4 regions of the Vibrio rarus genome follow, and region 2 is predicted to be linked to each of the others. Evidence: predicted binding sites of a transcription regulator. Region 2 holds the regulator's gene; each other region holds the start of a gene.
What was found. The regulator CRP, encoded in region 2, controls carbon source genes, mostly activating them, when cyclic AMP is high. The targets are predictions, from matches to a motif close to TGTGANNNNNNTCACA.

Region 1: the regulator CRP is predicted to act here: its motif matches at 2,866-2,881, upstream of recB (exodeoxyribonuclease V subunit beta).
Region 3: the regulator CRP is predicted to act here: its motif matches at 2,914-2,929, upstream of malT (HTH-type transcriptional regulator MalT).
Region 4: the regulator CRP is predicted to act here: its motif matches at 3,475-3,490, upstream of udp (uridine phosphorylase).

Annotation. Positions count from the first base shown of each region.
Region 1 covers NZ_AP024900.1:594,675-600,665, reverse strand. The annotation lists gene recB (exodeoxyribonuclease V subunit beta) at 1-2,785, opposite strand, end outside; gene recC (exodeoxyribonuclease V subunit gamma) at 3,051-5,991, opposite strand, start outside.
Region 2 covers NZ_AP024900.1:202,856-208,846, forward strand. The annotation lists gene astA (arginine N-succinyltransferase) at 1-436, shown strand, start outside; gene astD (succinylglutamate-semialdehyde dehydrogenase) at 460-1,923, shown strand; gene OCU56_RS00930 (DUF1338 domain-containing protein) at 1,942-2,733, shown strand; gene crp (cAMP-activated global transcriptional regulator CRP) at 2,862-3,494, opposite strand; gene OCU56_RS00940 (phosphoribulokinase) at 3,720-4,589, opposite strand; gene OCU56_RS00945 (YheU family protein) at 4,656-4,877, opposite strand; gene OCU56_RS00950 (hydrolase) at 4,887-5,876, opposite strand; gene OCU56_RS00955 (TIGR02444 family protein) at 5,873-5,991, opposite strand, start outside.
Region 3 covers NZ_AP024901.1:518,970-524,960, reverse strand. The annotation lists gene malT (HTH-type transcriptional regulator MalT) at 1-2,704, opposite strand, end outside; gene OCU56_RS15350 (glycogen/starch/alpha-glucan phosphorylase) at 3,255-5,708, shown strand; gene malQ (4-alpha-glucanotransferase) at 5,865-5,991, shown strand, end outside.
Region 4 covers NZ_AP024900.1:986,412-992,402, forward strand. The annotation lists gene OCU56_RS04685 (M48 family metalloprotease) at 1-232, shown strand, start outside; gene OCU56_RS04690 (DUF2955 domain-containing protein) at 294-1,349, opposite strand; gene OCU56_RS04695 (HlyD family secretion protein) at 1,339-2,550, opposite strand; gene OCU56_RS04700 (CBS domain-containing protein) at 2,882-3,298, shown strand; gene udp (uridine phosphorylase) at 3,555-4,328, shown strand; gene OCU56_RS04710 (DUF1887 family protein) at 4,646-5,806, opposite strand.

The sequences.
Region 1 (5,991 bases), 390 kb from region 2:
CATCTTTATGCGCACGGCCATGACCTTGCTTCACTAGCCCAGAGTAACTGGTCATTCTCCAACGCCAATCGATTTGCTGTTGCATTTTATTGGCTTGCAATTGCGTAAGCGTCTCTGTGGGTGGTTGATAGCGAACCTCATCCCAAGCAACTGGATCTTTTACTACAATAGAGTCACACCCTGTTGTCAGTTGCTCTATGGCAGAGCTCAACGCTGAAGCATCTTGCTCATCTTCTCCCTGCAATAAATAGCCAATGGCACTTAAGTGAGTAATCACTTTCTTGCTTCGACCTTCTTTTATGGCTGCAACGCCAAGGTAACAAGAATACACTGCGCGAGTTATCGCCACATAAATGAGGCGTAAATCCTCAGCCAGACGTTCCTTATCAGAGAGCGCGATACCGTCACTGTTATTATCGATATCTAAGCGGGTACATTGGCGAGACTCATCATAATAAAGTGCCTGCTTACTTTGACGACAGACACTAACAAATGGCACAAAAATTATGTCGTACTCTAAGCCTTTAGACTTATGAATGGTAACCACTTGCACTAAGTTGCTTTCAGACTCTAAACGCTGTTTTTGATCATCTGACGAGTCACCATTAGTCCCGTCAGCAAGACTCTCTTCAAACCAACGCAATAACGCATGGTCACTTTCAAGCTCCGCAGACGCTTGCTGTAGTAGTTCGGCAAGGTGCATTAAATCAGTAAGTACTCGCTCTCCTTGCTGCTGTGTCTGTAGCTTTTGCGCTAATTCACGGTACTGAATTAACTTACGAATCATCGGCATAATGCCTGACTTTAGCCACAGTTGACGATAATCACTGAATTCCTGACTCAATAACTCCCAATAGTGCTCATCTTGGTTTAAGCGTTCCAAATCAAATAGGGATAAGTCAAATAAACTACTGGCAGCGGCACTGCGCAATGCTCGGTCGTTATCAAAGTGCAACACTGCGCGTAAAAACATCAGCACATCGGTGGCGACTGGACTGGCAAATACACTGTCTCTATTTGATAAGTAAACGCTAGCGACCCCTTTTTCTGATAATGCTTTTCGCACTAAGCTGGCTTCCCGACCTGTGCGAACCAACACTGCGATATTACTGGCTTGAATTGGCGTTTGGCTGGCATGGTTAAGCCTCGCCTCTCCTTGATCTGATGCGCTGAGCAGTTGCTGTATCTGAGTTGCGGTGGACTGAGCCATAGTGTGATGGTAATCCGCTTTAGCGACCCCTTGCCCCTCTTCTTGCTGCAGCCATAGGGTCATCGCAGGTTGTGGCTCTCCATACAAAGACCAGGATTTTTTTTCAGCCCCTGGGCTGGCTAAAACGGGGATAAACGGAATATCCTCATTGTACATAAATGGCGATTTGGCTTTCGCAAATAGCTCATTGCTCGCCTGTACCATGGACTCACTTGAGCGCCAGTTGGTCATCAAGTTAAAATGAGAAGTCACTTCATTGCGAGCGCGAATATAAGTAAAGATATCCGCACCACGAAACGCATAAATAGCCTGCTTAGGATCGCCAATCATAAATAGACCACACTTAGGGTATGACAAATAGAGATGGCTAAAGATGTTGTATTGCTGAGGATCGGTATCTTGAAACTCATCGATCATGGCAATGGGATAAAGCTGACGAATTCTGTCGGCTAATAAGCTTTCATCATCATGTTGCAACGCGTAATCCAGTTGACTGAGCAGATCGTCAAAAGAGAGTTTTTGTTGCTGCTGTTTGGCCTTTTGAAGCTCTCTTCTACACTCAGGAATGGCATTGCTCAAAATAGCCTGTTTCACTTCCAATGCAGGCAACTGAAAAAACGTCTCTGATTGGTTAAATACTGCATGTTCCGGCAGTTGATTACCTGGCTTCGTTTTTGCTTGCAAAGCGCTTTGGCTAAAGCGGTTCAGACAATCTGGCAGCGCTAAAGTGGATGGCATTGTCTTTGCCCAGTTGTCTATTTTTTCAATCCAATTGGGTACATTTTTCTTGTTATACGGGTTTTTTGTGATCCCTGACTCTGCAATTAATTTTTCAAAACTGTCGCTGCTGCTCAACCATTGCTGCTTTAACTCATCGATCACCTTAATGCGCTCAAGGTACTGACTTTCTAGTTCACCCTGTGCTTGTTCACTGTGGATATACACTTGATTACCACTAATAAACCGATCAAGATCTGAGAATAAAGCCTGTGGTGTTTTCCAGTGGCGACGAATCTCTGCAGCCATGGTTTGGTTCATGTGATAAAAATGCCGACGCCAATAATCACACACCACTTGCGTTTTGAGTTGAGTTTCATCTTTTATAAATTGGCTTTTAAAACGGCTCCCAGATTCAAAAGCATTTTGTGTCAACATGCGCTGACAAAAACCATGAATGGTAAACACTGCGGCTTCATCCATCTGCCTCTCAGCCATCAGCAGCAACTCACACGCTCTGTCTCTGTCATCAGTCTGCTCAAGTAAAGGTTTGATAATAGGATCATCACTATGCCCTCGACTAAAATCCACTCGAGCTTGGTGAATACGAGCGCGAATACGGTCTTTTAGCTCAGCGGTGGCTGCCTCGGTAAAGGTCACTACCAAAATTTGTTCCACTGTTAGAGGCTGCTGATGAGCACAACCATTATCACCGTGCCCAAGGAGTAACCTTAGGTACAGGCCTGCAATGGTAAACGTCTTACCGGTTCCCGCAGATGCTTCTATTAAACGAGCGCCATGTAAGGGAAAAGTCATGGTATCTAATGCTGCAGGAGTTATGTGCGCTGCATCGGTCATAGTGAACCCTATCTAATTCTGTGATCAATGTTATGAAATAATGTCATGGTACAAACAGTCGAACTTCAACTCATAAAGTTTGTGAGTCGACTCACTGTTAAAACCTAAGGTTAAGCGTAGGCTTGCCAAAAATAATAATCACTTAGTGTTTATCTTTATAAATATCGAAATAAGTGGTCTCTCTGACCCCTTGGCCGCCAGTGATAACCCTACATATAATAATTATTCTGGCGGCCACCTTTCTCTTATTTAATAGCGGCAGTACCTACTTAGTGCTTTTTTTCAAAAGCCGCTCCTGTGCTGGTAAAAATACCTGCTCAGCAAGACGATAACCTTGCTCCCCCCACTCTTCTTGCCATTGTGGCCACGCTCGTTGAATGTATAAATCTTGGCACTCACCCGCGCTATAGTCATTGCCTAAAAAGTGACTTTTAAACTTACTCTTCGCCCCTTCTCTAGCTGCCTGCGTATCGCCCTTTTTTGATTTAATAACAAACTCTTGCATAGCACTTTGAGCCGATTGCGGAAAGTAAGGTAAGGGCTCAGTCATGCCAGAAAAAAACAGGGAGATTAACGGTTCAATAAAGTCCATAGCATCCTGTGGCGATAGTGGCTGGAGAGAAAAGTATTCCACCTCCCCTTTAGCAATACCGATGATATGGCTCACCACCTCAGCCCCAGAAGCACAAGCAAATAAATGCTTTATCCAAGCTTGTAAAATATCTTTTGAGCGAATACTGCCCACCCGATAATGTACTAAACCTGAAGCGTAATGATTATCTAGCCAACCTGTAATCGTCAGCGTTTTATCACGATAAAACACAGGCAAAGATAACGGTATAGAGGGGCACTTAGTACTGGTATAAAACTCAATTTCCTCGGCAAGTCCTGCCATGGCCTTTTGGTTTTCTGCTACATCTAGATCGCCAAACTGCCCTATTGGCAACTGCCCTGAACTGCGATAATAGTCGGCGACTTTAGAGATGCTTTCTTCTCCGTCTTCTAACATAGCCGTGACGATATCTTGGCGAAGGAAATACCGCTCTAGCCCTTGCAAAGAAAAAGGTTCGTCATCTACAAGAGGCTCTTTTTCACCGTTAAACCACACTTGTAACCGCTGATTAAAGAAGGATTTAACAGGCAAAGACCAAAAGGAAAGTAACTGCTCCAGTTCCATTTGATCTAGGCCGCTGCGTTCTAAAAAGTAATCCGATAGTGGGGGCTCTTGTTTCACTTGCTGCGACAATACACCATTGGCAATGCCAAGCCATTCACTGGCAAAGCTTTGCTGATTAGCAAACGCATCTCGGCTAAATGGGGTCATACTGTGATGAGAAATTAGATGATGCAAAAGCTGTTTTCCTGAATCATCCACTGATAAATTCTCGTCCCCTTCTCGACAATAATTTTGCGAGCAGTATTCAAGTAATTCGGTCACTAAAATAGAAGGGAGACACTCACTATTATCTAATATCGATTGCCCTATATAACTGATATATAAATGTTGCTGTGCCGATAACAAGGCTTCTAAAAATAGATAACGGTCATCGTCACGGCGACTTCTATCACCGATTCGCGTCTTAACCGTCATTAAGTCAAACCCTTCTTGAGCGACCGTTCTGGGATAAACTCCGTCATTCATTCCTAATAAGCAGACCACTTTAAAGGGAATGGAACGCATTGGCATCAAAGTACAACAGTTCACTTGACCCGCTAAAAAACGCTGACTTACTCGAGAGTTATCTAACTTATCTTGTAAATACTCACTGACAACCTGATGGCTCAAGGAGGATTCAAACCCAGATTCTATGGTTTGCTGGGTTAATGCCGATAAGGCATCGCGAATGGAAGTCAAAGCGATTTCATTTTCAATATCTAAATCAAAAAAGTCATTCACTAGAGTATTTAACTGAGCTTGCCACTGACTACTGAACTGTGGCGAGCTTAATACTTGTCGATAATGCAGAACTTTATCGATAAAAGCGGCTAACTTACCAGCAAGTTCCGCTTGCATCCCTTCAACATGCTCATAAGGTGCTAATAAGCCTTCCGCTACAATAAACGGCTGACTTGACGAAGACATACAGTAACCTAATAAAATACGTTGTAGGCCAAATAACCAAGTATTTTGCGTCAATTGGGGTAATTCAAACTCGGTGGCTGTAGACTCATCTAAGCCCCATCGCACCCCGGCTTCCTCCACCCAAAGATGGATCAATTCAAAATCGGCATTGGATAAGCCAAAACGCTGCAAAATGGCTGGCGTTTCTAAAATCTCCATCATCTCACTGCGCCCACAGCGACTATTGGGCAAAGCCAACAACTGCAAAAAGGCATTCAAAATTGGGGTTTCTTCGGCCACACTTCTATCAGAAATGGAGTACGGTATTCTTCTCTCTCCCTGCGCATTGCCAAAAATGGCTTTGATAGCTGGAGAATAGGCATTAATGTCAGCCACCATCACGATAATATCGCGAGGTTTTAAACTTGGGTCTTGGTTAAATAAATGCAGAAGATGATCATGTAGAACTTCGACTTCTCTTGTAGCGCTGTGACAACTATGCACTGACAACGAATTGTCTTGTAATGATATCTGGCCTTTATGCAAACTTTGTTCAAGTTTAGAGTCGTCTTGATGCTGCTGTAACGACAAGATGTCTTGCTGTATTTGCTGCAAGAAATGGTCTGCTTCATGGTCGACAAAAGCTTCCACTTCATTACTGCCTAACTCGGACAATAAATATAAATTATCCCTTCCCTGCTTGCCCATAGAGGCCAGAAGGTTATTGGTAATGGCATCATTATGGTACTCAGGAAGCGCATTTTGTTCTATGGCGCCTTTTAATACCGAGTGCCCCTGCTCTTCGGTGATATTTTGCCCATGCCAACGAATCTTTGGTCGCACCGACGCGGCTATTTTTGATAACGTTCGCTGATCTTTAATGTCTCCCCAGTAATAGCGACAAGGGTTATGAAACATTAGGTGCACATCAATATGCTTGCCCAATGCCGTGAGTGCCTCTAAATACTTAGGCGGTAATGAACTGATACCAAACACAAAAAGCCGCTTAGGCACATTCGAGCTTTCAAGGTTAACGTCTTTACCAAGGGCATCAATAAAATCTTGATATAAGTTGGCGCGATGATATTTAGATTGGCCTAACCCTTCAGTAAATTGATATAACTCCCGCCAAAGCTCACCTTGC
Region 2 (5,991 bases):
CCTGACTGGGATTGGTAACAAGGGGTTTATTGCCGACTTGATGCCTAAATTGCCTATTTATATCAATTTGCTAAGCCCTGATGCGCAAAATGTCATAGGAAAGGTGCACGATAACACGCGCCCTGCATTAAAACTTTTGGAAAATGAAGGGTTTACATGCCGAGACTATGTGGACATTTTTGATGCAGGCCCTACAGTTGAGTGCGATTTACGCAATATAGATACAGTGCGTCATTCCTTTAGAGCCAAGGTATCTATTGCTGAGCATGGCAGTTCCATTAGTTATTTGATTAGCAATACTTCATTTGAACATTTCAGAGCAGTGGCGCAACAAGCGGCATTTGATGCTGAAACCCAAAGTGTCATTATTAGCCCTAAAGTTGCCCAAGCTCTGCAAGTTGAGGCCGGTGATTGGGTACGAATGGCGGCGGTGTAAATCGAACAACAAGGACGAACGTAATGGAAACGCATTTTATTGCAGGTGAGTGGATTTCAGGGCAAGGACATGATGTTAACTCTTTAGCTCCCTATAATAGCGAAGTGGTTTGGCAAGGGCATAGCGCGACTAAAGGTCAGGTGGAATTGGCTGTTGCGAGCGCTCGTCATGCTTTTTTGGCTTGGAAAAAACAGACATTTGCTCAGCGCGAGGCTGTGGTGCTACGTTTTGCTCAATTGGTCAAAGATAATGCTGAGCTTATTGCACAAACGGTGGCGAAAGAAACAGGAAAACCGTTATGGGAAACGCGCACCGAAGCGACTGCCATGGCTGGCAAAATTGCGCTTTCAATTCAATCTTATCATGAGAGAACCGGTACAAAGCACAAGCAAGTAGCGGGTAATGATGTCACCTTACAGCACCGCCCGTTAGGAGTGTTGGCTGTCTTTGGTCCATATAATTTTCCTGTCCATTTACCAAATGGACATATTGTGCCAGCGTTGTTGGCAGGAAATTCCGTGGTATTTAAACCTTCGGATCTCACTCCACTGTGTGGCGAGCTTGCCGTTAAATTGTGGCATGATGCGGGCTTACCTAAAGGTGTTATCAATTTGGTTCAGGGCGGCAAAGAAACAGGCATTGCATTAGCTGAGTCTGCTCAAATAGACGGTCTGTTATTTACCGGTAGTGCGAATACGGGGCATATTCTTCATCGTCAATTTGCCGGTCAACCGGAAAAAATGCTGGCGTTAGAGATGGGAGGAAATAACCCTCTTGTCGTGAGTGAGCAGTTTGGTGATATAGATGCTGCCGTTCATACCATAGTTCAGTCAGCATTTATTAGTGCAGGACAACGATGTACTTGCGCGCGACGCCTGTATATTCCTGAGGGGCAAGGGGGAGATGAGATAGTAGCGCGCCTTGTTGAAGTCACCCGCAAGCTTAAGATGGGACAACCATTTTCAGAGCCTCAACCTTTCATGGGTACCCTCATTTCTCGAGGCGCTGCAGAGCAAATTATTGTCGCAAAACAGACATTAATGGGTTTAGGTGCTAAGGCGTTGCTAGATGGTGAACTGCTGGATCACGCGTTTGTTGCACCAAGTATTTTAGATGTAACGGACATCGCTGAGTTACCAGACGAAGAGTATTTTGGCCCGTTGTTACAGGTAGTGCGCTTTACTGATTTCGCCCAAGCTGTCGAGTTGGCGAATAACACTAAATATGGCCTTTCTGCAGGATTAATTTCAACTAATGATGAACAGTGGCAATACTTTTCTGATGAAATTCGTGCCGGCATTGTTAACCGAAACCGCCCTATAACCGGTGCCAGTGGTGATGCACCATTTGGTGGCCCGGGTGCATCAGGAAACCTGAGACCTAGTGCATTTTATGCGGCGGATTACTGTGCGTATCCCATGGCTTCTATTCAGGGGGCTGAGTCTGTTTTTCCAGAGACCTTGTCTCCGGGTCTTCAGTTCGATTAACCCTTACAAGGAGTTACCATGAGTGTGCAAAAGCTATTTGACCTATTGTGGCATGACTTTAATGGTCGGCTTTGTCCTTCTTCCGTTACGATTCATGAGTTGTTAAAGCAAAATAAAGTGCTGATCAATGATCATATCGCATTACGAACTTTTGCCTGTTCGCCCATTGATTTGAAGGTATTGGCCAAACCACTACTTGAACTTGGCTATCAGGCGGGGGGAGAGTATGTGTTTACCGCTAAAAAGTTGTTAGCCAAGCATTATCAGCATCCAGATCCTCTCATGCCTAAGGTTTTTATCAGTGAGCTTCAGTTAGATCAGTGCTCGAGTGAGTTACGTACTATAGTGGCTAAATTGGTGTCGCAAATAGATGACGGCCAACTTGAGGGGAGTGATTTTCTGCATGGGGGCAGGTTGTGGAACTTGAGCTTTGCGGACTATCAACAATTGGCGAAAGAGAGTGAGTATGCCTCTTGGGTGGCCGCCCATGGGTTTGGTGCGAATCACTTTACCGTGAGTGTCAATCAACTTGCCCAATTTCAAGATGTCGCAGAGGTGAATGCATTTTTAAAGCAGAAGGGTTTTGTTATTAATGCTTCGGGTGGAGAAGTGAAAGGCACGCCACAAGTGCGGTTAGAGCAATCATCTACTATGGCTGACAAGGTAAATGTTGCCTTCTCTGATGGAGAGCATATGATCCCTGGCGGCTTCTATGAATTTGCCAAGCGCTATGAAGTGTCTCAAGGGAAGCTCTATCAAGGGTTTGTGGAAGCTTCTGCGGATAAAATATTTGAAAGTACGAATAAGTAATTCGATTAAGCTAATGTCAATTACAGTAAGTAAATAATTAGAAGTTTATTACGATTGGTCTAAGTATAAAAATAAAAAAAACCACTGTTAAATAACAGCGGTTTTTTATCTTTAATTGTAGATGTTTATTAGCGAGTGCCGTAAACCACAATCGTTTTACCGTGTGCAGAGATAAGATTCTGCTCTTCAAGCATCTTCAAGATACGGCCTACAGTTTCACGAGAACAACCTACAATCTGACCGATCTCTTGACGAGTGATCTTGATTTGCATGCCGTCTGGGTGAGTCATAGCATCTGGCTGTTTAGCAAGGTTTAGTAGCGTCTGTGCAATACGACCTGTAACGTCAAGGAATGCAAGGTCACCTACTTTTTGGCTAGTAACTTGTAGACGGTTAGCCATTTGCGAAGAAAGACGCATTAGGATGTCTGGGTTAACTTGGATAAGCTGACGGAATTTCTTGAATGAGATTTCTGCCACTTCACATGGAGATTTTGCTCGAACCCAAGCTGTACGCTCTTGATCGTCTTCGAAAAGACCCAATTCACCGATGAAGTCACCTTGGTTTAGGTAAGAAAGAATCATTTCTTTCCCTTCTTCATCTTTGATCAATACGGCAACAGAACCTTTTACGATGTAGTAAAGCGTTTCTGCTTTTTCACCAGCGTGGATCAATGTGCTCTTTGAAGGGTATTTGTGGATGTGGCAATGTGACAAAAACCATTCTAACGTTGGATCTGTTTGAGGTTTACCTAAAACCATATTCTTTTCTTCCTCTCTCAGCGAGTATAATTATGTTCCCCGCCAACCCCGTATAAGTAGGGGGCGTGGGCGTAGTTGCTGCTACTACTTTTAATTTTAACAGTACGAATAGTAACTTTTTTTCAGTTAAATTTCTTGATTTTGTTAGGTATCAACTGTCGATTTTACAATCAAAACCGTGTTCTCAATCACACTCTTACGCAACAACCTAACATAATGTGAAAATTAGCCTATTTTACCTGTCTCCAATAGTTGTTGCAGGATAGGGCGAATAATCAACTCCATAGCAAAACTCATTTTTCCGCCTGGTACAACCAGCGTATTGTGACGAGACATAAATGACCCATCAATCATGGCCAGTAAGTAGGGAAAGTCGACATTCTTAAAGCCGCGCATACGGATGACTACAAAGCTTTCATCTAAGCTCGGTATTCCTTTGGCGTTCAGTGGGTTTGAAGTATCTACCGTGGGTACTCGTTGAAAGTTAATATGGGTGCGAGAGAACTGTGGGGTGATGAAATTAAGATAGTCATCCATAGAGCGAACAATGGAGTCCATTACCGCTTCTCTAGAGTGCCCTCTGTCTCGGGTGTCTCGAACAAACTTTTGAATCCACTCCAGGTTGACGATAGGTACCATGCCGATCAGCAGGTCCACGTGTTTGGCGACATTACATGTACTATCTACCACGCCACCATGCAGACCCTCGTAGAAAAGCACATCACTTTCCTCTGGCAATTCTTGCCATGGAGTAAAGGTACCGGGCATTTGGTTATAAGGCACCGCTTCATCAAATGTATGCAAATAACGACGCACTTTACCTTCGCCTTTTTCGCCATACTCTTTAAAGAAGTTCTCAAGGGCGGGAAAGTCATTTGCTTCTGGTCCAAAGTAACTGATATGACGGCCTTGGTCTTTAGCTTTACGAATGGCGACATCCATTTCAGGACGAGTGAAACGATGAAAGCTATCTCCTTCAATCCAAGCCGCCTTTACTTTCATCATATTGAACATTTTACGGAAAGCTTCAGAGGTGGTGGTGGTACCTGCACCAGAGGAGCCGGTAACCGCTATTATGGGATGCTTAGCTGACATGACTTTCCTTGTCTTGTATTTGAATGTGGAATAACGGTATGTAAATTGAGCGTAACCGTTAAAGTATCATAAAAGTTTTGCGTTGTGGCTCACTTTTATATCAATGCTTTCATGCAATTCAGAATAAACAATGACCGCAGTGCCTTGTTGCAGTTGAAGCTGAATTTGTTCTATTTTGTCTTGCAGTGATATTTCGACATCACCATAGTCGGTGCCTTCTCTTAGGATGTACTCTTTGATCAGGGTCTCTAAAGTTTGTGGGGCAATCTCTTTCCAAGGTACGATCATGCTGAATGCTTACTCGGTAATAATGTGACGGGTAAATTTATCATAAAAGCTTGGCAACGCCATCTCCAACCAAAAATAAGGTTGAGTGAGTGCTCCTCCAATAAAACCAACATGTCCGCCGTTGCCGAGAAGCAGATACTTAATGTTTTTATTTAACTTGAAAGTCGGTATCACGGCATCGGTCATAAACGGGTCATCCTTGGCGTGGATGATGTGAGTTGGTATTCGAATATCATTCAACTTGGGTAACCCAGAACATTGCGTGTAATAATCAATCGCATCCGTATAGCCGTGTAATGGGGCGGTGATTGCGTCATCAAACTGGTGTAAGAAACGCATGTTTTGCACCGTATTGACGTCGATGCCTAGCGCATCTTGTAGCAAGTGGATTTTTTGTAATGCTGTGCGTTTGAGGGAGCTGAGTAGATACGTTTGATACAGCTTAGAGAAACCTTGCTCGATACGTTTGGAGCACACGGCTAAATCCAATGGAGCGCATACGATGGAGGCTTCATCCAATAAAGGTTGTTCGGCATAGCGCGCCAAATAGTTCACCAGCATATTTCCTCCAAGGGAAATGCCTGTAGCGACTTTTGGGTTGTTAGGGAAACGCCGTTGTATGAGTTCAAGAAAAAAACGTGCGTCTTCCGTTTCTCCAGAGTGGTAGGCGCGAGCTTGCCGATTGGGTTTACCGCTACATCCTCTAAAGTGCATCATTACTGCCAGCCACCCCTTTTGCGCAAAAGAGTGCATTAAGCCATGAGCATAGGGGCTGTTAAAGCTGCCTTCTAATCCGTGAAACAGGATAAAAATAGGTTTATTAGCAGCGGATTCATTTTGCCACTCTTCACTCCATGCGAGATCAAGAAAGTCGTTATCCGAAGTCGTGAGGGTTTCCCATACTGGAGTAAACAGAGGTTGCTTACGAATCAATCTTGGCATCAAGGTTTGCAAGTGTGGGTTACGTAATGACCAGTGTGGTGAAAAGCGTTGTATCATAGCGCCTGCTTATTAAATATGACGGCTAAATGTTCGGCCCCTAATTGCTGACAATAATCATCAGTGAGGTGAGGGGCTGGTACAGAGTTCAGCTTGCATTGTTGTAGGAATGCTA
Region 3 (5,991 bases), on a different replicon from region 2:
AATATCCCATTAAACGCAACAAATTTTCCGCAGTCTCTATGGCTTCCTTCCTATTTGCTATGTTGAGCTTCTGATAAAGGTTGCGAATATGTGTCTTAATTGTTGTGCCGGCCACGTCAAGCTCTTGAGCGATTTGTTCGTTACTAAAGCCGGAGTAAATGAGGTTGAGTACTTGCCATTCGCGCTGTGTTAGGGGACTGGTGCGGATGAGTTCTGGGATGTTTTTATGATTAACCAGTTGATTTACAAAGTCTTCATCAAAGTGAACTGCACGACTGCGCTGTTTGTTGCCTATCTCTTTTAATAACTGCAAAGCACGATGTCGTTCTAAGTCGCCAATTTGTGTTTTGTTAACCAGTTTTTCTAGTAGTGTATTGATGGAGGCGCCATCAATAATAAAGTTGCCGACCATTCCCGTTTGATTGGTTAAGGCCAATGCCTGCTTGAGTTTATCGCGAGCCATGGTTTCATTTTCTTGTTTAATGTACAAAACAGATTCCACGATCAGGTTACGATTGTTGTCAGTGACGAGTTTATGTTCGATAGCTTGCTGTTGTAGCAGAGTAAGGGTTTGCCGTGCATCATCAAGCCTATCGCAAGCAATTTGAGCACGGGCGATATTGCGCCATTGCAATTGGTTAAAGTGATTGTTTGCGTCCTGTGGTTGCTCTGTTTGTACCAACCAGTTATGGATAGCCGACGTGTCGTTACTCGCTTGCCAATACAGCAGTAAAGAGAAGGAGGCGTTGGCCGACCAATCCACATGATAGTTGGATTCTAAAAGCAGTTCTTCAATTTTTTTAACAAATCGACCGGCTTTATCCAGCTCCCCTCGACCTAACGCAATTCGAGTCAACATTGAATAGCTATGTAGGTGTAAGCTCTCTTGATCGGCAAGCACATCAATGCCTTTAAACGCAGTTTGTTCCGCTTCATCTAAGCGGTTCCAACACCATAAAATTTGTGCCCGGCCACGCAATAAATGCTCATGTAAAGGCACTTGTTGAAAGTGATGTTCTTGAATAACTTTGAACGCTTGGTCTTGCAATTCAAACGACGCTTGCGTGTATCCTTGCGCAAGTAATATTTCGCTTTGTTGGATCAGCGCCCACAAAACGTGGTGGTACACTTGATATTGACGCGCCAGCTTTTCTGTTTGCTGCATCATGGGAAGGGCGCGGTCTAATCGCCCCAGAACGTGGTTTACTTCGCCAATAACCGAAGTACCTACGATGCGGCTTCTAAAATCGTTGTTGTCAATTTGGCTGAGTGCTAATTCGGCCAAATTGAGCGCTTCTTCAGGGTTTCCTTGGTTAATGGCCACCTGTGCTCTTAGTGCGCTCACTTGCCCTTTTTCTTGGGTGGAGAGCGTGATGTTTCGTTTGTTTAATTCGGTTTTCGCTTCTGACAGTAAGTCACCCACGTCGTTGAATCTGTGTTGGCTTTGCGCCAGCCACGCTCGCAAAAGGGGCAGTTTTGCGGTTTGGTAGAGTTGTTCGGTATCCAGTTCATCAATGGCTTTTTCAAGGGTACTTAGCTCGCCACTATTGAACATATGCCAACCGTGTTCTTGCATGATATGGGCACACAATTGTGGGTCTTTACTTCGCTTGGCATGTTGTAATGCTTGCAAAGGACGGTTGTGTGTGAGCCAGGCGTTGGCAGCCTTACTTTGTAATTGAGCTTCTTGATGTGGCATATGCAAGAGACGTTGATGATTTAAAAATTCACTGAATAAGTAATGGAAGCGATACCAGTGTTCATCCACGGAATCAATGCTCAAAAACAGGCCGAATTTGCTGAGGTTATCCAGCATGTTTAAGGCATCATCGCGACCGGTTACTGCGTAGATTAATTGGTCATTAAAGTTATCTAAAATGGAGCATTGCATAAGAAAGTTTTGGATATCACTGTCTGCAGAGTCAAACACCTCTTCGGCAAGATAGTCCCAAAGATGAGAGTGGTTAAACTCATTCATACAGTGCAGTGATTGCTGAATAGGCTTATTACATTGCTGGGCTTGGACGGCAATTAATTGCAATGCAGAGGCCCAACCTTCAGCGTAATTGCGCACTTTATCTGCAGTGGACTCATCAATGTCTTCTTTCATTCTGAGATTGAAAAAACGAGTGGTCTCTTCTAAGTCAAACGCTAAGTTGCGATCGTTTATTTCAATCATCAGATCCCGAACTCGCAGATTGGCAGTACCCAGTGGAGGGTTGGAGCGGCTAGTGATCACAACGGTAATGTTGTCAGGCATGTGCTTGATAAAAAAGCGCATGGCTTGGTGGATGTCTTCGTTAGTGATGAAGTGGTAGTCATCAAACACTAGATAAGATTGATGAACATTGTTGGTCAGTTCTGCAAAAATTTCGCCAAATAGGCTGTGCAGAGACGAATATTGTCGTTTTTCAATCAAAGCTTGCGATTGCAGGCAACTGTTTCCTGTGGCGTTATTTAATACTTGGATAAAGTAGTTAATAAAGCGGTAGCTGTCATTATCGCTCTCATCGAGATTATACCAACCTACATTTGGTTTTTCGGCGAGCCATTGTGCGGCCATGGTCGTTTTACCGTATCCTGCCGGTGATCGTAGCAACACTAACTTATAGCAAGGCGCTTGCTGTAACAATTCCAATACTCTTGGGCGCACAATCGCATTGTGTAAGCGTCCTGGACGGGTGAGTTTTGAAGGGATCCACATGGTGACTGACCTTTTGTTAGTGTTGTGTACGGTAATAGACATGCTTGGCCTGATGAGTCGCGGTTAATTTGCACGAAAAACGTATAAGCAAATCAATCAGTGCTGCATATGCTGTGCTCACTTATCCTGCAACGTATCAAGGTGAGAATCCTCAATTATTTGCTTTCTACGCCTCTGTTTTGTGATGAATATCTCTAATAGGCGTTTTTTGTGAGGTCACTCTTACTGGCTCTGCACAAGCTGTGCGGTGTTTCTTTGTCTTTGTAAAAAAATAGCGTGACCGAAGTCGTGTTATTGGCAACGGGCAATTTTACATCTCTCAAACATTCTTATTCATCCAATGCATTGTTGTGCATATTTTTGTGACCTAAGTCCTGTTATGTGCGTCGCATCCCCCCTTTTTTGCGAGCTCGCGCAATAAGTGATTTTTTCTCCTCCCTACGCCCTCATGACTCCTCCTATTGGCCTTGGTGGTTGGGATGATGAAGGAGAGACGGGGTTACTAGATGATGAGTGTAGATGAACAAAACTAAGCGAGAGAGTTCCTATTATGAAACCAGCTCAACAAAAAAAGTTCGATAAACAGCATTTTCAAGCCAGCGTTAAGAAACATCTAACCGCCACTTATGCGACGACGGAAGAAAACGCATCCACACGTCAGTGGTATTTAGCGATGGGCCAAGCGCTGGCGGAGTTCACGACCCTTGATTTGTTACAAACGGAATCCGATAAGAAAATCACTCATGCAAAGAGTGTTAACTACCTTTCTCTTGAGTTTCTTATTGGTCGTTTAACGGGTAATAACCTGATCAGTATGGGACTTTATCAACACGTTACGGATGCCATGCAGGAGTTGGGTTTTAATTTAACGGATCTTTTAGAAGAAGAGCGTGACCCATCATTAGGTAACGGTGGTTTAGGTCGCTTAGCCGCATGTTTTATGGATTCATGCGCAGCCCAAGAGTACCCAACCGTGGGTTATGGCCTGCACTACGAATACGGTCTATTCAAGCAATCATTTAAAGAGGGCGCTCAACAAGAGGCTCCCGATGCTTGGCGCGGTATTGATGGCTATCCGTGGGAGTTAGTTCGCCCTGAAATTGCTCAGGAAATTGGTTTTTACGGGCAGGTTGAAACTGTGATTGAGAACGGCGAAGAGAAACGCCGCTGGGTACCGGGCATGACAGTGAAAGCGATGCCTTGGGATCTGCCGATTGTGGGCTATGAATCCAACACGGTTTACCCACTTCGTTTATGGGAATGCCAAGCTATTGCCCCTTTCTCTTTAGAAAGTTTCAATAACGGAGATTACTTTGAAGCTCAGCACTCATTAATTGATGCGGGCAACATTACCAAAGTGCTGTATCCAAATGATAACCATGAGAAAGGCAAAACACTGCGCCTGATGCAGCAGTATTTCCATTCAGCGGCCTCCATTCGCGACATCTTGCGTCGCCATGAAGCAGCCGGTCACGCCTTAGTGGATCTGCCTAAGTACGAGACAGTACAGTTGAACGATACGCACCCAACGGTCGCTATCCCTGAACTGATGCGCATTTTGGTGGATGAAAAAGGCTTTGGTTGGGATAAAGCCTGGTCTATTTCCACTAAGACGTTCGCATACACCAACCATACCTTGCTTCCTGAAGCACTAGAAACCTGGTCTGAGTCGCTTATCCAGCGTCTGCTTCCGCGTCATATGGAAATCATCTATCGCATTAACCACGAATTTCTAATGGAAGTGCGTGCTAAATGGCCTGGAGATGTAGAAAAACAACGCAAACTGTCGATCATCCAAGAAGGCTTCCATCGCATGGTGCGCATGGCCAACCTTTGTGTAGTGGGCTCTTATGCGGTAAACGGCGTAGCGGCACTGCACTCGGCACTGGTTAAGAAAGATCTGTTCCCAGAGTTTAATGAGTTGTACCCAACACGCTTGCATAACGTGACTAACGGTGTGACACCGCGTCGTTGGTTGAAGTTCTGTAACCCGGGCTTGTCTGCGCTTATTACGGAAAAAATTGGCGATCAGTGGGCGGCAAACTTAGATCAGCTCTCGGATATCTCTAAATTTGCCGATGATGCAGAATTTCAGCAGCAATACATGACGGTGAAGAAGCACAACAAGCAGCGCCTCGCCAATTGGGTTAAAGAGAACATGGATATCGAACTGGATACCAATGCCATCTTTGACGTGCAAATCAAGCGTCTACATGAGTATAAGCGTCAGCACCTCAACATGTTGCACATCTTGTCTTTGTACCACCGTTTATTAAACGATGCTGATTTTGATATGACGCCACGTGTGGTGTTCTTTGCTGCTAAAGCTGCACCGGGTTATCACTTAGCCAAAGAGATCATCTACGCCATCAACAAAATTGCAGACAAGATCAATAACGATGTGCGCATTGGCAACAAGCTAAAAGTGGTGTTTATGCCGGACTACCGCGTAAGCCTTGCGGAAATCATTATCCCAGCGTCGGATGTGTCTGAGCAAATCTCTACTGCAGGTAAAGAAGCCTCCGGTACTGGCAACATGAAAATGGCCCTCAACGGTGCGCTGACTATCGGCACTATGGATGGCGCTAACGTTGAGATCCGTGAAGAAGTCGGTGATGAGAACATCTATATCTTTGGTCTTGATGTGGATGGCGTGAACGAAACGCGTGCTAAAGGCTATAACCCATTTGACTATTACAACTCGGATCACTTGCTAAAAGCGTCGATGGATCTGTTGTTGGGTGAAGAGTTTACTCCGGGTGAGCCAGGTAAATTGCGCGCCACATTTGACAGTTTGTTAGATGGCGGTGACCCCTATCTTTGTCTTGTGGATTTCGCCTCTTATGTGAAAGCTCATGAAGAGATGGGCGAGCAGTATAAAGATCAAGCGGGTTGGGCGAAGAAGGCCATTTTAAATACGGCGTTAGTGGGCAAGTTTAGCTCCGACCGTTCAATTCGTGACTACGTGAACAACATCTGGAAACTCGAGCCGGTTCACCGTTAGTCATTAAAGTGAGGGCGTAATGCCCTTGGTATAGCGTCATCTTACGTTGGTATAAGGTGGCGCTATCGCAACTGTTAAAGCGAAGCATAAACAGCGTGGCTGTTTATCAAAACTCAATTACTTGTTTGAAGGCGTGTTTCGTCTTCGGAGAGAGCGATGAAAGAACAATCTGTATTAAAAAAAGTCGCTGAAATGGCTCGTATTTCCGATAGCTATGTCAGTGCTTGGGGAGACCAAGCAAATGTTGAAGACGACACCATTGAACAATTACTGACCGCTTTAG
Region 4 (5,991 bases), 780 kb from region 2:
CAGCGCCCATTCATTTCGCCCTATGACTGATGACGAGTTAGCCTCGTTTACCCAGTTGCAACTGGCTGTCGTTGAAACCAAGCAAAACGAGACACTGGCAGAACTGGCGCAAGAGCATCACAACCAAGGATCCCTTGAATTTTTGGCGTTAATGAATGCTCTGGATGAGACGCAAAAACTGAGCCAAGACAAAAAAGTAAAAGTGATTATCGAAGTGCCATTCCAACAATAACTTCGTTGCTAAGCGGTCACTGTGCAGGTTTTAGCCACACGGCGCAAAACTTGCGAGGATGCTAAAGGGAGTGCGGGTTGTTTTTATTGAAGATAAAGGCATCCACCACTCGTAAAGCAAGGATAATGTACAGTACCGCTAGAGAAATGAACAATATTCGAGAGATAAGCGCGCTTATAAAGTCAGAATCCGCACCCATATTGCCATTAATCAATACGATAATGCAGGTCATGGCTGAGCTGTAATATTTTCCTCTAGGGTTGGATGAAAATATGTTTCTCCCTACATACAGGGTGATGCCGAACAATAAAATGATAAAAAACTGAAACAATGGCACTGCCACCAACCCCCAATAAAAGGCAAAGGCAATCACGCCACCTAACATGGTTGAGATGAGGGAATTTATCCCCGCTTGTTTACCGGCGCTCAATTCCGGTTTTAACGTAAATAGCGCGGCAAATATCATGGTAAGCAGAAGATCAATGCGCGCGTAGATAATGCAAAACGCGACAATAGGAAAGACAACTAAAGTACTTTTGAACGCCAGTTGAGCGGCAATAGGTGAATACACCTTGCTAAAAGAGGCGCTATCGGGGAAGGGGGTTAGCTCCTTGTCTGGAATGAAGTAGTACATCACAAAGACAAAGAGTAGCGCAGCCCATGCCGAGCCAACAAAACCGAGAGAAAAGCCGATGGCTAACCCTTCAGACATGGAAGTGAGCATAGGTAAAATTAATATGGATAACATCATCATCAATGTGAGCCAAAATGAACCGCCACGGTTTAGATAATAATAAATATAAAACAGTGACAGAAACATTAACATCAAGAAGATCACGGGAAACTTGATGAGCACCACAGAGAACACCAAGCCAAAGCAAAACCCTTTTACAGTATTAAACAGAGCATCAATAAGTTGCTTTGGGTTCATTTGTCCGATGGGCATAGATAGCAATAGTGTGCTGAAAATTGGAAATAAAAAGGACAAAGGCCAGTTGAAGGTGTAAGCCAGTGCCGCAGAGGCCGATACGCCGACGGCAAAGCGTAATTGTCTTACCCTAGTCCCGTCGCATAATAGGTTCTTTAAACTGAAGTACTGTGTTGGCTTAGTAAACATAAGAGAGCCAACTTAAAAGACGAATATAAACGTTGGCGATGCCATTTAAAATGACATTATCACTGGTATAAAACTGCACATCGGCTTGCCCTCCCACACGACGCAAGCCGTTGGGAATGGGCTCATCAAAAGAGATTATGACGGGAAAACGCTGTGGCTCACGTAGCCAGCCTGTGCTGGATTTTACAGTGACGAGCCCGCCAATGGCATTGTTAGAGCCACTAGCGACAGCAAACCCAATACTGCGTACGCTCCCTTTATAGAGTGTGCCAGGTGCAATATCTAAAGAAATATCCACCGCATCCCCCACCTTTAAATTGGCTAGGTTGTTCTCTTTTAGGTTGGCCTCTATCCAAATATCGTCGGCATCAATAAAGGTCATGATAGGGGTTCCCGCATTGGCGTAATGGCCCACATCCACTTGTAAGTTAGTGATCCCTCCGGTGGTTGGAGCAAACACTTCTGTACGGTTTAAGTTTAATTGTGCTTGTTTTAATTTTGCCATTGCCGAGCGAACTCTAGGGTTCGCTTCCCCTTCTGGGCCCAATGATTGCTTGGCTTTTTCTAAATTTGCTTCAGCACTTCTTACTTGTGATTTGGCTTGTTTGATGGCGGCGCGAGCCTTGTCGCCGTCGGATTTTGAATACAATTTTCGTTGTTCTAACTCAAACACCCGCGCACTTTGCACCATCACATGTTCGAAGTTGGTTTGCGCTTCTACTAAGCCTGCTTGAGCGGTGACAATCGTGGCCATGCCTGCGCCAATTTCTTGACCGGCCATTTCCACTTCTGATTGGGCAAGATCCACACTCAATTGATAATCAACCGGATCAATTCTAAAAAGGGAGTCTCCTCTTTTTATGGCGTCATTTTGCGCTACATTCACTTGCAAAATATTCCCAGAAATTTGTGGAGTGATAGGTATGACATAGGCTTGCACTCGAGCTTGGTCTGTCCATGGGGTATGACGGTCTGCAAACAGGTACCAGACGAAAATGAGTCCGACTAAGAGAAATACATAGCCTGTGATGGTCTTAACCGGATCGCGCACAGCTTCAATGGGGGCAGGGGAGTGGCCTGATTCAGAGGTGGCTTGGTTGTCTGTTTTATCTTGTTCACGCTTCTCTAAGTCAGAGTTCCCCAAGTCAGCGTTATCAATGGGTTTACTGTCGCTGCTGGAATGATCGTTGGTTTTACTCATCGTTACCCCTTAAATCCATTTAGGTGGCTATATTTGGCGCATGTTAAATGTTTGTTGGTTATATGTTTTAGTTTATGTGTTTATACTTGCCTTGTATAGAGACAACCGCGTTAAAATTTAGCCGTGATTACAGGGGTTTACTTCGATTTGATGCCTGTATTGCTAGGGTTCATACCTACGTTAATAGCGCCCATTGGCCGATGATGACCCCTAGCAAGATGCCTTCATTGCTATTAACGATTGATGAAATAGGCAAAAACAATTTAGTAATTTGAGGAAATTAGTCGACACTTAATGGACACACAGTGACGTAGAGCGAAAGGAGTTCTAAATGCAGTCATTAAAAGTAAAAGACTATATGAGCCATCAAGCAGTCACATTTACCCCCACAATGTCGTTGTCTGCTGCATTGGAAAAAGTATTGAATTCTGCGCACGTAGGTGGCCCAGTCATCGATGAGCAAGAACATGTCGTGGGCTTTCTGTCAGAGCAAGATTTACTCGATAAACTGATTAAAGTGAGTTACCACTGTCAAGATACGCATATTGTCAGTGATTGTATGTACAAAGAAGTGCTGTCGGTAACGCCTGAAACGTCCATTATTGAATTGGCCGATATGATGAAAATAGGCAAACCGAAAGTGTATCCTGTGATTGATGGTGAAAAATTGGTGGGCATTATTTCACGTAGTGATGTGCTAAAGGCGGTAGGGGCATCTATAGACCTCTGCTTTAAAAATCCTATTTAGTGAACGATGGCAAATCTTATCCCTATAAACCTCGATGATTCGAGGTTTTTTTCTGGCATAAGGAAAAGGTATAAATCACAGCGTTGAAAGTAATAGGCGTACTCATGTTACATAACATACAAAGTGTGATGGCAACCGTTTAACCTTGTCAGCACTTTATTTTGCCTATCACGGGTTGTGATTGCCCTCACAATGGACCGTGCTGAGATTGTCTACAGTTACCCCTTAATATTGGCTAGATAATAAAGGTATTTTGATGACAGCGGAACAAAAGGTATTTCACCTAGGTGTAAACAAGAGTGATCTTCAAGGAGCCACTTTGGCAATTATTCCCGGCGATCCTGAGCGTGTGCAGCGCATTGCGGAATGCATGGAAAACCCGAAATTTTTGGCCAGTCATCGTGAATATACTGTTTATTTGGCTGAATTAGCAGGGCAGAGTGTGGTGGTGTGCTCAACGGGTATTGGCGGTCCATCCACTTCTATAGCGGTAGAGGAATTGGCGCAACTTGGCGTAAATACCTTCTTGCGTGTGGGTACGACGGGAGCGATTCAACCTGATGTTAATGTTGGGGATATGATAGTGACAACGGCTTCGGTGCGATTAGATGGCGCCAGTTTGCACTTTGCGCCAATGGAGTTTCCTGCAGTGTCCGATTTTACGATTGCCTTGGCAATGAAAGAAGCGGCAGTGAGCGAACAAGCCACAGTGCATATGGGCGTGACGGCATCTAGCGATACCTTCTATCCCGGACAAGAGCGCTACGATACCTTTAGCGGCCGAGTGGTGAAACGTTTCCAAGGTTCAATGCAAGAGTGGCAAGAGATGGGAGTGTTGAATTTTGAAATGGAATCGGCGACTTTACTGACCATGTGTGCCAGTTCAGGATTGCGGGCCGGTTGTGTGGCTGGGGTGATTATTAACCGTACCCAACAAGAAATTCCCGATCAGTCACAAATGAAAGCCATTGAAGCGCTATCGATTCGTACTGTGGTGCAAGCAGCTAAAAAAGTCTTGGCGGACGCCTAATGGCGAGTCTGTTATTGATGCACTTAGCCGATTTGGCTAATTAGAGTCATTAATGATAGGTATCACAGAAAAAAAGTCCTGATGTTGCAGCGCTACATCAGGACTTTTTATACCAATCACACTAAGTAAGTGTTCAGAAATAGCGCAGGAAAAATGCTCGAAAACAAGGCAGAATTTTTCGATAAGTCGTTATTCTACAATCAAAAATTCTAACGCAGTTATCGAGTATTTTAACAAGCTAGAATGATCAGTTATTTAGTACGATTGGTATTATCATAATCAGGCTTTGAGCATTGTTTACAGTGAGTTATCGCTCATTAAACTTGCGCGCAACCACCGGCATCTTTTAGCCACTTCATCAGATGCGTTCTTAGATCTTTGAGCTCTTCAGGGCCGATCAAACCAAGGCCTAAGTCCATCGCTCGAGTGATATCGTTATATCGCAAAGGTCTAAAGCTCACCAACATGGCTCGAGCTTGCAATCCACCGAGCAAATCACGCAGAGACTCGAGTTTGTAGAGAGTGTCGTCTCCGTCATCACGCATGCCTTTCGTCTTACACTCAATAATATACAGTTTATTATTGACAACGGTAGCCACGTCCAGTTCGTTACGCACTTCTTTATCACCGATTTTACGGGTGACTTGAACATTTAAAGAGCAGTCTTGGATGGTTAATAGCTCTTCTTGCACCGATTTTACTTGGGTATGCACATAAGACTCTAGCCATTCGCCATTAGAAAAGCGTCTTGCTTGCTCAGAGCGGAAGGTTAATATGCCGTCGAGGTAGGTGGCTAACTCGGCGTCCACTAAATCTTGAAGCAAGATATTTAACTCGCGATAGCCTTGCTGTTTCTCTGATAAGCCCACATCCAATTTTTGCTCTTTGCGACATGTAGTGGCAAGAAAGTTAAGAGTGGCCAGTCCCGGTCCGAGTTCTAAGGCATGTCCTGCCCATTTTTCACAGATCTTGAGCAGAGAACTATCAATGGCGATAGCATCGTTAGGATCGGGAAATTGGGCTTGAGCTCCAAAAATAGTCAAATAATCGGCAATGGTAATACGATCTTGTACTTGAGCATCTTGCAAGCCATCAGGGTATAACCAACTTAAACTGTCGCTATTAGGTTCAACAACGAAAATGGGCCATTTATAGCTGCGAACCACTTCATAGACGGAGAGTAAACGGTGGCGTAGTCCACAACTTGCATTGAGTTTTACTTCTTCTCCTGAGCTTTTGAGTCGTTCGGCTAGTTGGAGAATTTTTTGTTTGATAATGGCGGTGTTAGATACATTGGGAATTTCAAAAAACTCACTTTTTATCCCGCGCATATCCAGCACTATGCTGAGTTTGTCAAACATAGGCTTTTGTGTTGAGTCTCCTATAAATATCGTATGACGACAGGAGGCTCGATCATCGAGTAAAGGTGTCACCAAGCGGATGGGGTCTTTATCGATAATACCAAGTTGAATTGGCATAAAGGGTCCTTTTATGTTCGCATGTGGGATTCGTTGAGACGAATGTACATGATATATTAGTTCTATAGACAGAGTGGATGTCTATCAACCACAATTACTTACACAAATATTAGTTTTCATTTTTAGATATGCCTTCTTTATTTTTTAATATGGAGGAAGATTGCATTTAGCTAGGTCATGATGCA